3 regions of the Actinoplanes sp. NPDC026670 genome follow, and region 2 is predicted to be linked to each of the others. Evidence: riboswitches for the same ligand, from Rfam matches in the RefSeq annotation. Region 2 holds a riboswitch; each other region holds the start of a gene.
What was found. A riboswitch is a leader RNA that binds a small molecule or an ion and turns the genes downstream of it on or off. The one in region 2 is predicted to bind glycine.
Positions count from the first base shown of each region.

Region 1: another riboswitch for glycine. It lies ahead of gcvT (glycine cleavage system aminomethyltransferase GcvT); the one in region 2 lies ahead of gcvP (aminomethyl-transferring glycine dehydrogenase).
Region 3: another riboswitch for glycine. It lies ahead of gcvH (glycine cleavage system protein GcvH); the one in region 2 lies ahead of gcvP (aminomethyl-transferring glycine dehydrogenase).

Region 1 is NZ_JBEZXU010000024.1:45,603-49,505, reverse strand. It holds gene AB0E94_RS23645 (L-serine ammonia-lyase) at 1-1,028, opposite strand, end outside; gene gcvT (glycine cleavage system aminomethyltransferase GcvT) at 1,032-2,084, opposite strand; glycine riboswitch at 2,209-2,304, opposite strand; gene AB0E94_RS23635 (PAS domain S-box protein) at 2,414-3,903, shown strand, end outside.
Region 2 is NZ_JBEZXU010000021.1:102,235-106,137, reverse strand. It holds gene gcvP (aminomethyl-transferring glycine dehydrogenase) at 1-2,714, opposite strand, end outside; glycine riboswitch at 2,791-2,878, opposite strand; gene mgrA (L-glyceraldehyde 3-phosphate reductase) at 2,928-3,903, shown strand, end outside.
Region 3 is NZ_JBEZXU010000050.1:46,054-49,956, forward strand. It holds gene AB0E94_RS36610 (sigma-70 family RNA polymerase sigma factor) at 1-89, shown strand, start outside; gene AB0E94_RS36615 (CU044_5270 family protein) at 86-1,096, shown strand; glycine riboswitch at 1,263-1,357, shown strand; gene gcvH (glycine cleavage system protein GcvH) at 1,484-1,840, shown strand; gene AB0E94_RS36625 (hypothetical protein) at 2,169-2,789, shown strand; gene AB0E94_RS36630 (RpiB/LacA/LacB family sugar-phosphate isomerase) at 2,808-3,233, shown strand; gene AB0E94_RS36635 (STAS domain-containing protein) at 3,240-3,575, opposite strand; gene AB0E94_RS36640 (GlsB/YeaQ/YmgE family stress response membrane protein) at 3,572-3,859, opposite strand.

The sequences.
Region 1 (3,903 bases), on a different contig from region 2:
GCCGCGTTCTCCACCTGCTCCGGGGTGCCGCCGAGCACCTCGGCCAGCCCGGCCGCGGCCATCGCGCACGCCGAACCGACCTCACCCTGACAACCGACCTCGGCCCCGGAGATCGACGCGTTCTCCTTGAACAGATGCCCGATCGCCCCGGCGGCCAGCAGAAAACGCACCACACCCTCGTCGTCGGCGCCCGGCACGAAGGTCCGGTAGTAGCGCAGCACGGCCGGAATGATCCCGGCGGCGCCGTTGGTCGGCGCGGTCACCACCCGGCCGCCGGCGGCGTTCTGCTCGTTGACCGCCATGGCGAAAACGGTCAGCCATTCCATCGGGTCACCGTCGGCGGTCAACTTGCGGGCGGTCAGCGAGGCACGGCGACGGACCTTCAAACCCCCGGGGAGTACGCCCTCCGCGCGCAGCCCGTCGTCGATGCAGTCGTTCATGACCCGCCAGATGCCGAGCAGCCCGGCCGGCACCTCAGCCGCCGGCCGCCGCACCGACTCGTTGAGCAGCATCATCCGGGAGATCGACAGCCCCGTGGACCGGGCGAGTTCCAGCAGTTCGGCGCCGGAGGAGAACGGGTACGGGACGGCCACCTGCTCCGGGCGTACCCCCAAGGCGCCGTCCGCCAGGACGAACCCGCCGCCGACCGAGAAATAGGTCTTGGCCAGCAGCTCGGCGCCGTCGGCGCCGAGCGCGGTGAAGCGCATGCCGTTGGGATGGCCGGGCAGCGCCCGCCGCCGGTGCAGCACCACGTCGACCTCGAAGGCGGTGGCGTCCGCGGACGGTTCGAGTGAGGTGTCGACCGTCTCCGGCTCCTCACCCTGGAGACCGAGCAGCACGGCCCGCGGGGTGCCGTGCCCGTGCCCGGTCGCGCCGAGCGAGCCGAACAGCTCGGCCCGCACGGTCGCCACCCCGTCGACCCCGGCCAGGTGGGCGGTGAAGAGCCGGGCCGCGCGCATCGGCCCGACCGTGTGCGAGCTGGACGGGCCGATGCCGATGGAGAACAGGTCGAAGACGGAGACGGTCATCGCTCAGCCCTGCCGGCGGTAGAACGGCAGCGCGACGACCTCGGCCTCTTCGCGGGCGCCGCGGATGTCGACCAGGACCCGGGTGCCGGGTTCGGTGCGGCCGGCCGGGAGGTACGCCATGGCGATCGGGTGCCCGAGCGTGGGGGAGGGCACGCCGCTGGTCACCTCGCCGATGCGCTCGCCGGTGTCCGGGTCGAGGACCGCGTGACCGGCCCGTGGCGAGCGGCGGCCCTTGGTGACCAGGCCGGCGAGCAGACGGTCCGGGGCGGCGGCGCGGAGGGCGGCGGCGCCGACGAAGTCGGTCTTGTCGAGGGCGACGACCCGGCCCAGACCGGCGTCGAACGGGGTGGTGCGGAGGGTGAGCTCGTGGCCGTACAGCGGCATCCCGGCCTCCAGACGCAGCGTGTCCCGGCAGGCCAGCCCGCACGGGACGGCGCCGCGGGAGACCGCCCACGCCCAGATCGCCTCGGCGTCGGAATTCGCGCAGTAGATCTCGAAGCCGTCCTCGCCGGTGTATCCGGTACGGGCCAGCAGCACGTCCCGCCCGGCCAGCTGCTGCGCCTCGATGGCGTAGTAGCGCAGATCCGGGTGCTCGCCCACCACGTCGACCGCCTTCGGGCCCTGCACGGCGATCAGCGACCGGTCCGCCGCGGCGATCCGGACCGTGTAGCCACCCGAGTGCTCACCGAGCATCGCCCGGACCACGGCGGCGTTGGCGGCGTTCGCCACCACCAGGAACCGGTCCCCGGCCAGCCGGTAGACGACCAGGTCGTCGAGGACACCACCGGTGGTGTGGCACAGCATCGTGTACTTGGCACGGCCCACCGCGACCTTCGACAGCCGGCCGACCAGGGCGTGGTCCAGGAACGCGGCGGCATCCTGGCCGGTCACCTCGATCTGGCCCATGTGGCCGAGGTCGAACAGGCCGGCGCCGGTGCGGACGGTGTGGTGCTCGCCGAGGTCGCTGCCGTACCGCAGCGGCATGGACCAACCGGCGAAACCGGTCATCGCGGCGCCGAGAGACTGGTGGACGTGATGCAGGGCAGTGTGGCGCAACGGAGGCTCCTTGTCGGGTCGGGCCTCCCTCGCTCTGTCATCTCTGCCTGAGAGGTTCACCGCCGTGCGGGCGGCTTGCACCGTGGGCGCAGCTCGTCGTAAAGAGCTGACTTTCCAGAGTCGCCTGACCGTCGCGGTACTGGGTGCCTGAGAGATTCTGAGGGAGAAGTTGCTCCTTCGGCGCCTCGCTGACCTGCGAGGACTCTCCCGCGGCGGGGTCGCGGCGAAGTATTCGGTTGTGCTGTCGTCACCTGTTCCCAGGACCCTACCGCACGCCGGTGTGTGGTTCGGCTCTCAATTGTTCCGGCCTTGTGACGATGGGGCCCTCGATGAACACGATCGCGCTGGCCTCCGGTCCACGGCTCGACCCGTCGTCGCCCGTTCTCGACCAGATCACCACCCTGGCCACCCGTCTCACCGGTGGCCGGGCCGCGCTGGCGATTCTGGAGTCCGGCGTGGCGATCGCCGGCGGTCTGGACGGGCTCGACCCGGCGCCGGAGCCCGGGCTCTGCTGCCGCCAGGTGATCGAGGCCGGTACGCCGCACGTGCGCACCGACACCTGGCTCGGTGTCCCGCTGTGTGCACCGGACGGCCGGCCGGTCGGCGCGCTGCTCGTCCTCGACGACCGGCCGCACGACTGGACCGGCGCCGACGTCGAGGTGCTGGAGGGCCTGGCCGTCGTCGCCGCCGGGGAGATCGCGGCCCGGGCCGCCGCCACCGAGGCGGCCCGATGCGCCGAGCAGCTGCGCCGGATCCTGGACAGCACCCTGGACGCGTTCGTCGCGGCCGGCCCCGACGGCGAGGTCACCACCTGGAACCGGTCCGCCGAGCGGATGTTCGGCTGGAACGAGCTGGACGCCCTGGGCCGCCCGATCGACGAGCTGATCATCGCCCCGGACCACCGGGACCGCTTCCGCGGCTGGCTCGACGAGGTGACCCGGGACGCCGACGACGGCGGGCAGCGGGCCGAGTTCCGGGCCGTGCACCGCGGCGGCCGGCAGTTCCCGATCGAGATGTCGTCGACGGTGATGGGCGCGTTCATCCGCGACATCACCGCCCGGCAGCACAGCGAGCGGATGCGGCGGCTCGAATACGCGGTCGCCGGGGCGCTCGCCGCCGCCCAGAACGTGGAGCAGGCCACCGACACGGTGCTCGCCGCGGTCGGGGAGGGGTTGCGGTGGCCGTACACCGAGTACTGGCACCTGGACACCCGTAAGGCCAAACGGCTGGTCCGGCTGGCCGCGTGGTCGCGGGACGTGGCGATGACCGAGCCGATGCGGGCGGTCCGGGAGGTGACCCGCGGCAGTGGTGTCGTCGGGCACGTCTGGGAGACCGCGGCCGCGTGCTGGTCCACCGACCTGTCCGCCTCCGACGGGCCGCGCGCGGTCGCCGCCAAATCGGCCGGGTTGCAGAGCGTGGTGGCGGTGCCGGTCCGCAACGGTGTCGACGTGGTCGGGGTCCTCGCCGTCTACGACAGGCGGCGTGCCGAGTCCGACCCGGAGGTGCTGGCCGCCCTGGACACCGTCGCCGCGCACATCGGCCAGTACGTCCACCGCCGCCGTGCCCTCGACCTGGAACTGGAGCTGGCCCGGGCCCAGCGCGGCTTCGACCGGATCGTGGCGAACCTCAGCGACTTCCTGTGGACGGTCCGGATCGCCCCGGACGGCACGGTCCGGATGGTCTACGCCAGCCCCGACAACACCGGCATCTTCGGCGGTCCCGCGCCGGCCGGCGGCGACCTGGGCATGGCGATGGCCGAGATGATGCACCCGGACGACCGGGCGGCGTTCCTCGCGTTCCGGCACACCCTGACCACCGG
Region 2 (3,903 bases):
ACGGAGCGTGAATACGGGTGGGTCCACTCGTCAGCCGTCACCGCCGACGCCGTGTGCGGCGCGTTCGCCAGCGGGTTGTCACCCGCGGGCCACTCCCCCGCCGCAACCCTGTCGATCTCGCCCTTGATGGCGACCATCGCGGCGATGAACCGGTCCAGCTCGGCGAGATCCTCACTCTCGGTCGGCTCCACCATGAGCGTGCCGGCCACCGGGAACGACATCGTCGGCGCGTGGAACCCGTAGTCGATCAGCCGCTTCGCCACATCGTCCACGCTGACGCCGGTCGCCTTGGTGATCGGGCGCAGGTCGAGGATGCACTCGTGCGCGACCAGGCCGTTCTCCCCCGCGTACAGCACCGGGAAGTGCTCGCGCAGCCGGGCCGCGACATAGTTGGCCGCCAGCACCGCAGACGCGGTCGCCGCCGCCAGACCCTCCGGGCCCATCATCCGGATGTACGCCCACGAGATCGGCAGGATGCCCGCCGAACCGTGCGCCGCCGCCGACACCGCGTGGTGATCGCCCGGCTCGAGCGGGTCACCCGGCAGGAACTCGGCCAGATGCGCCCCGACCGCGACCGGGCCCACACCGGGACCGCCGCCGCCGTGCGGGATGCAGAACGTCTTGTGCAGGTTCAGGTGCGACACGTCGGCCCCGAACTTCCCCGGCCGGGCGTAGCCGACCAGCGCGTTCAGGTTCGCCCCGTCCACATACACCTGGCCACCGGCCTCGTGCACCTTCGCGCATAGGTCGGCGATGGAGGTCTCGTACACGCCGTGCGTCGACGGGTAGGTCACCATGATCGCGGAGAGCTGGTCACGGTGCTTCTCGATCTTGGCGTCCAGATCGGTGAGGTCGACGTTGCCATCGGCGTCACAGGCGACCACGACGACCCGCATGCCGGCCATCACCGCGCTGGCGGCGTTGGTGCCGTGCGCGCTCGACGGGATCAGGCAAACGTCACGGTGCTCGTCGCCACGGGACCGGTGGTAACCACGGATCGCCAGCAGGCCGGCCAGCTCACCCTGTGAACCAGCGTTCGGCTGGACGCTGACCGCGTCGTAACCGGTGATCTCGGCCAGCCAGGTCTCCAGCTGGGCGACCAGGTGCTCGTAGCCCTCGACCTGGTTACGCGGCGCGAACGGGTGAATGTTCGCGAACTCCGGCCAGGTGACCGCCTCCATCTCGGTGGTGGCGTTCAGCTTCATCGTGCACGAGCCCAGCGGGATCATGCCGCGGTCCAGCGCGTAGTCGCGGTCCGAGAGTTTACGCAGGTAGCGCAGCATGCTGGTCTCGGACTGGTGGGTGTTGAACACCGGGTGCGACAGGTAGCCGGTGCCGCGCTCCAGCCCGGCCGGGATCGCCTGCCCGTCGAGCGCGTCGGTCTCGACGACGACGTAGCTGCCGGCGACGGCCGTGCCGAAGGCGTCCCACACCCGCTGCAGGTGCACGTCGGTGGTCGTCTCGTCGCAGGAGACCGACACGTGGTCGGCGTCGACCTGGCGCAGGTCGATGCCGTACTTCGCGGCGTTGGCCACCACCGCCGACGCCTTGCCCGGCACGTGGGCCAGCACCGTGTCGAAGAAGCTGTCGTGGACCACGGTCAGGCCGTCGACGGTCCGCAGGCCGGCGGCCAGGCGGGCGGCGAGCCGGTGGGTGCGCTCGGCGATGGCCCGCAGGCCGGCCGGGCCGTGGTACACCGCGTACATACTCGCCATCACGGCCAGCAGCACCTGCGCGGTGCAGATGTTCGATGTCGCCTTCTCCCGGCGGATGTGCTGCTCACGGGTCTGCAGGGCGAGCCGGTAGGCCTGGTTGCCGTCGGCGTCCTTCGACACGCCGACCAGACGGCCGGGCAGCGACCGCTCCAGGCCGGCGCGCACCGCCAGGTAACCGGCGTGCGGGCCACCGAACCCGAGGGGCACGCCGAACCGCTGCGTGGTCCCGGCGGCGATGTCCACGCCGATCTCGCCCGGCGCCCGCAGCAGGGTGAGGGCCAGCAGGTCGGCCGCGACCGTCACCAGGGCGCCCTTGGCGTGCGCGGCCTCGACCAGGGCGGCGTGGTCACGCACCGCGCCGGATGCGCCCGGGTACTGCAGGTGCAGGCCGAAGAACTCGTCCGGCAGCTCGTCGCGGTCGACGTCGACGATCACCACGGAGATGCCCAGCGGCTCGGCCCGGGTCCGCAGCACCGACAGCGTCTGCGGGAACGTGTCGGCGTCCACCGCGTACACACTGCTCTTGCTCTTGGACGCGCGCCGCGCGAGCGTCATGGCCTCGGCGACCGCGGTGGCCTCGTCCAGCATCGACGCGTTCGCGGTGGTCAGCCCGGTCAGGTCGGTGACCATGGTCTGGAAGTTGAGCAGCGCCTCGAGGCGGCCCTGGCTGATCTCCGGCTGGTACGGCGTGTAGGCCGTGTACCACGCCGGGTTCTCCAGCACGTTCCGCTTGATCACCGCGGGCGTGTGGGTGTTGTAGTAGCCGAGCCCGATCATCGGGGTGGCCAGCACGTTGCGGCCGGCGATCGACCGCAGCTCGGCGATCGTCTGCTCCTCGGAGATCCCGGCCGGCAGCTCGAGGTCGCCGTGGAAACGGATCGACTCGGGGATCGCGGCGTCCATCAGTTGCTCGACCGAGCCGTACCCGATCGCTTTGAGCATCTGGGTCTGCTCGTCGGCGTCCGGGCCGATGTGCCGGGAAACGAACGGGGACGTCATTGGCGACTCCTGGCGTGAGAAGGTCAAGAAGCAACCTCCCCCTCTGTCATACCCAGACTGCGGCATTTCAGAGTTGCCAACCCGCGCGGTCCTTTTGCCTGAAAGTTTCCGGGGAGGATTTGCCTCTTCGGCGCCGCGTCAGCGGACTCTCCCGCGCTGGGAACCAACCTACCAGCGGGCATGGGGAAGATCGGGAGTCCTAGGGTGTGCGATGTGACGTACTTCCCTGCCGCCGACCGCTACGCCGACATGATCTACCGGCGTGCTGGTCGCAGCGGCCTCAAGCTCCCCGCCATCAGCCTGGGTCTCTGGCACAACTTCGGTGACGGCCGGCCCGCCGACCGGCAGGCCGACATCGTCCGCCGGGCCTTCGACCTCGGGGTGACGCACTTCGACCTGGCCAACAACTACGGGCCGCCGCCGGGCAGCGCCGAGACCAACTTCGGGCGCATCCTGGCCGCCGACTTCCGGGCGCACCGCGACGAGATGATCATCTCGACCAAGGCCGGCTACACCATGTGGGACGGGCCGTACGGCGACTGGGGCTCCCGAAAGTACCTGGTCTCGTCGCTGGACCAGTCCCTGCAGCGGATGGGCCTGGACTACGTCGACGTGTTCTACCACCACCGGCCCGACCCGGAGACCCCGCTCGAGGAGACGATGTCCGCGCTCGACGCGATCGTCCGCTCCGGCAAGGCCCTCTACGTCGGCATCAGCAACTACAAGAGCACCCAGGCCGCGCAGGCCGCCGGGATCCTGCGTGAGCTGGGCACACCGCTGCTGATCCACCAGCCGTCCTACTCGATCCTGAACCGGTGGATCGAGCACGACCGGCTGCTGGACACCCTCGAGGACGCCGGGGCCGGCTGCATCGCGTTCAGCCCGCTCCAGCAGGGTCTGCTCACCGACCGCTACCTGACCGGCATCCCGGACGACTCGCGGATCCGGACCAGCGTGTTCCTCAACGAGAGCGCCCTGGACAACAAGACCCTGGCCCGGCTGCACACGCTCAACGACATCGCCAAGCGGCGCGGGCAGACACTCGCCCAGCTGGCGCTGGCGTGGGCGCTGCGCGACCAGCGGATGACCAGCCTGATCATCGGCGCGTCGAGCGTGCCGCAGCTGGAGAACAACGTGGCCGCGCTGAACAACCTGGCCCTCGACCAGAGCGAGCTGGACGAAATCGACG
Region 3 (3,903 bases), on a different contig from region 2:
GCCTGCACCGGGCCCGTGCCCGCCTGCGGCAGGCGCTGTCGACCGGCAGCCCGGCCCCCGTGCCAACCCTGAGAGGAGAGCCATCGTGAGCCCATCCCTGACCCGTGACGTCCGCCGCCTGCTCGGCCCGGCCGACCCGGCCGACGGCCGGCCGCTGACCGCGGCTCCCGGCCGGCGCGCCGACCTGGATCGCATCCTCGCCACGCCGCAGCTGCGGCAGGCCAGGCCGGCCGGGCGGCGGCTGGTCGCGGTGGCCGCCGCGCTGGTGCTGCTGGTGATCGCCGGCTTGCAGTTCGCGCCGCAGCCCCGCCCGGCCTTTGCGGCGACGCCACCGCCTCTGCAGTACACCGCGGCGGCCGGATCGGCCCGGGAGGTGCTCACCGGCATCGCCGACCGGGCGGCGACCGCGTCCGATCCGGCCCGCAGCGGCGACTACGAGCATCTGGTGATCCGATCGTGGAGCCTGTGGACCTATGTCGACGACGAGCGGGTGACGTCCGCGATCATCCCGTCGCGGACCGAGTCGTGGCGCGGGTCGGACAACTCGGGCCGGCGCTCCACCAGCTATGAGAAGGCGCAGTTCACCTCCCTCGGGCGGGAGGTGCTGTGGCGGGCCCAGAACCTGTTCGACGACGGCCTCGACCCGTGGTCGCAGGAGTATGCGGCAGGGCAGTTCGGGGCGATGTGGGCCGACCAGCCGCCCATCGGTGACCTCGACCGTTGGCTGCACATCGGGCATCCCCGGGAGAACGGGCCGTTCGAGACGCTCGTCGCCGTCACCGACCTGGCCCGGGAACGGCTGCTGACCCCGGCCACCCGGTCCGGGCTGCTGCGGATCGTCGCGCAACTGCCCGGACTCACCTACGACGGCACGGTCACCGACCGCGCGGGCCGGGCGGGCGCCGCGTTCTCGATCACCAGCGACCGCACCGGCCTGCCGACCCGCCACACCCTGATCGTCGACCCGGCCACCGGCGCGCTGCTCGGCTACGAGCAGATGCTGCCCACCGACACCGGCAAACTCGACGTCCGGGCCCCCGCGGTGATCGGCTACGAGACATACCTGACCGCCGACTACACCACCCTCCCGAAGTAGGAGCCACCGATGACGCCCACCCCGCCGATCACGCTGCGTTCGCCGGTGGCGGCTGGCGGGCGTCCACTTCGGTGAGAAAGGTCCGGGCGACATCCATGCCGACGATCTTGACCGGTGCGGGCGACTCCGGATAGCTTTCCCGGGCCACAACTCCATACTTCGCCGCTGTGCCGCTGCGGGAGAGCACCTGCCTGCGGGCGGGTCGCCGAAGGAGCAACTTCTCCCTCAGAATCTCTCAGGCCCACGTACCGCAACGGTCAGGCGACTCTGGAAAGTCAGCCCCCACCAGGGCTGCGCCCAAGGTGCAAGCCGCCCCGGCGGTGAACCTCTCAGGCACCCGTGACAGAGCGAGGGAGGCCCTCACCCGTACCGAAGGAGCCTCTCGAAATGCGTTTCACCAAAGACCACGAATGGCTTACCGACGGCGAGATCGCCACCGTCGGCATCACCGCTTTCGCCGCTGACGCGCTCGGTGACGTCATCTACGTCGACCTTCCGGAGGCCGGCACGATCGTCGCCGCGGGCGAGCCGGCCGGCGAACTCGAATCCACCAAATCGGTCAGCGAGGTGTACGCCCCGGCCGACGGCGAGATCGTCGAGGTGAACACCGCCCTCACCGGCAATCCCGGCCTGATCAACACCGATCCGTACGGCGAGGGCTGGCTGTTCCGCCTCCGCGTGACGAGCGTCCCGGCAACCCTCGACGAGTCCGCCTACCAGGCCTTGGTGAACGCCGCCAGTTGACAGCCGCGAGCCGTCGCTCAGCGCGGGAATGCGGCCGGTTTGGCCGTGCTGAGCGACGGCTGGGACCGCGAGCCGTCGCTGGGCGCGGGAATGCGGGCGGCTTTACCGCGGTGGGCGACGGCTGGGACCGCGAGCCGTCGCTGGGCGCGGGAATGCGGCCGGTTTTACCGCGGTGGGCGACGGCTGGGACCGCGAGCCGTCGCTGGGCGCGGGAATGCGGCCGGTTTTACCGCGGTGGGCGACGGCTGGCCGCCCTGTGTTGGCGTGGTGTCAACGACTTGCGTGTAGAGTCGCGGCGCTTCGATCGTGTGATCTTGAGGACGTCCGAATGAAATCGACCCTGGCCGTTCTGGTGCTCGGCATGTGCCTGTTCACCGCCGCCTGCGGGGACGAGGCGGAGTTCGTGGCGGCACCACCGAGTGCAGCCGCGCCCGCCACGCCAGCCACGCCATCGGCCACGCCCGCTGCGGCATCGGCCACGCCCGTGAAAGCCACCAGCCCCAGCGCCGCCGCGAAGTCCCCGAAACCGACGACCGCGAAAGCGTCCCCGAAGCCCACGACCGCCGCGAAGGCCGACCCGGAGGCCGCCTGTGACGCGACGATGAAGGCCGAGAATCGCCTCTACACGAACCGGGAGGCGAACGGCCCCCTCGCCGTCGGCGACGACGCGACCCCGGCCGAGGTCACCGCCGCGGTGCGGGCCCTGCGCGCCGGCACGCAGAGCAACATTCAGGCGGTACGCAAGGCGCGCTCGCTGACCACCGACAAGAAGGTCCGGGCCGCGCTCGCCGATCTGATCGCCGCACGCACCGCCGTCGTCGCCCTGCTGGACGCCGCCGGCGACGATGTGGACAAGAAGGACGCCGCCCTGTTCACCGCAGACGAGGCGATGGCGACGTCGACCCTGTGGCGCTACCCGGACGGACTCTGCGCGGGCTACACGGCTTGAGCAGCTAGGGTCGACCGGATGCGGATCGCGTTCGCCAGTGACGACGAGAACGAGACCACCCGTGCCGTGACGACCGCCCTGACCGAGGGCGGCCACGAAGTGATCCGCCCGGATGCCACGGCGTCGTGGCCTGACCTGGGCCGGTTCGTGGGCCGGGCGGTCGTCGACGGCCGGGCCGACTACGGCGTGGTGATGTGCTGGACCGGCACCGGCACGGCGATCGCCGCCAACAAGGTTCCGGGTGTGCGCGCCGCCCTCGCCTGGGATCCCTGGATCGCCCGTGGCGCCCGCCTCTGGAACGACGCGAACGTGCTGGCCATGAGCCTGAAACGGCTCGCCCCGGACGTCGCCGTGGAGGTGCTGCGGGCGTTCCTGGAGACCTCCGGCCCGGACCCGGACGAGGCCGCCAACATCGCCGCGATCGAGTCACCTCAGCCGGGGTAGGGGGCGCTAGACCCGCACCGCTGGCCGGGCCAGGCCGGACAGCGCCGTGGCCTGGTCCGGGTAGATCGGGAACACCCCGTCCAGCCGCATCGTGTGCAGCACGGTGAGTACGAACCGCGACGGCGCGACCAGGCACAACGTCGCCCCGTGCTGCCGTGCCGACCGGTGCGCGCGGACCAGCAGGCCGAGGCCGGCCGGGTCGATGGTTCCGGAACCGCCCATGTCGATCACGAGGTCCCGGCCCGACTCGGCCGCCTCGATGATGCCCGGCCGCAGCTCGTCGGCCAGCCGCTGATCCAGATCGGTCACCAGCACGACGACCAGGGGAGGACGCCCGCTCATCGGATCTTCCCCGGCGCGGGGGCGCCCGGCCGCTCGGCGGTCAGCGCCACGGCGGTGACACCGGCCACCGCGAACAGCACCTGGAGCACGAACTCGACGAGCGTCGGCCCCGGATCACCGACGCCGGCCATCCGGGTGAGGACGGTCGCCAGCACGGCGGCGGCGACCCCGGCCGCAGGCGGCAACCACACCGGCACGGTACGGCAGCGGGCCGTCAGCATCCGCCCGGCGACACCGATGACGGCGCCGATCGTCACAGCCGCGATCAGACTCAGCCCGGTCATGGCGGCCCCCTTCCTCGCTCGATGTCCGCCAGACTGCCCGCCCT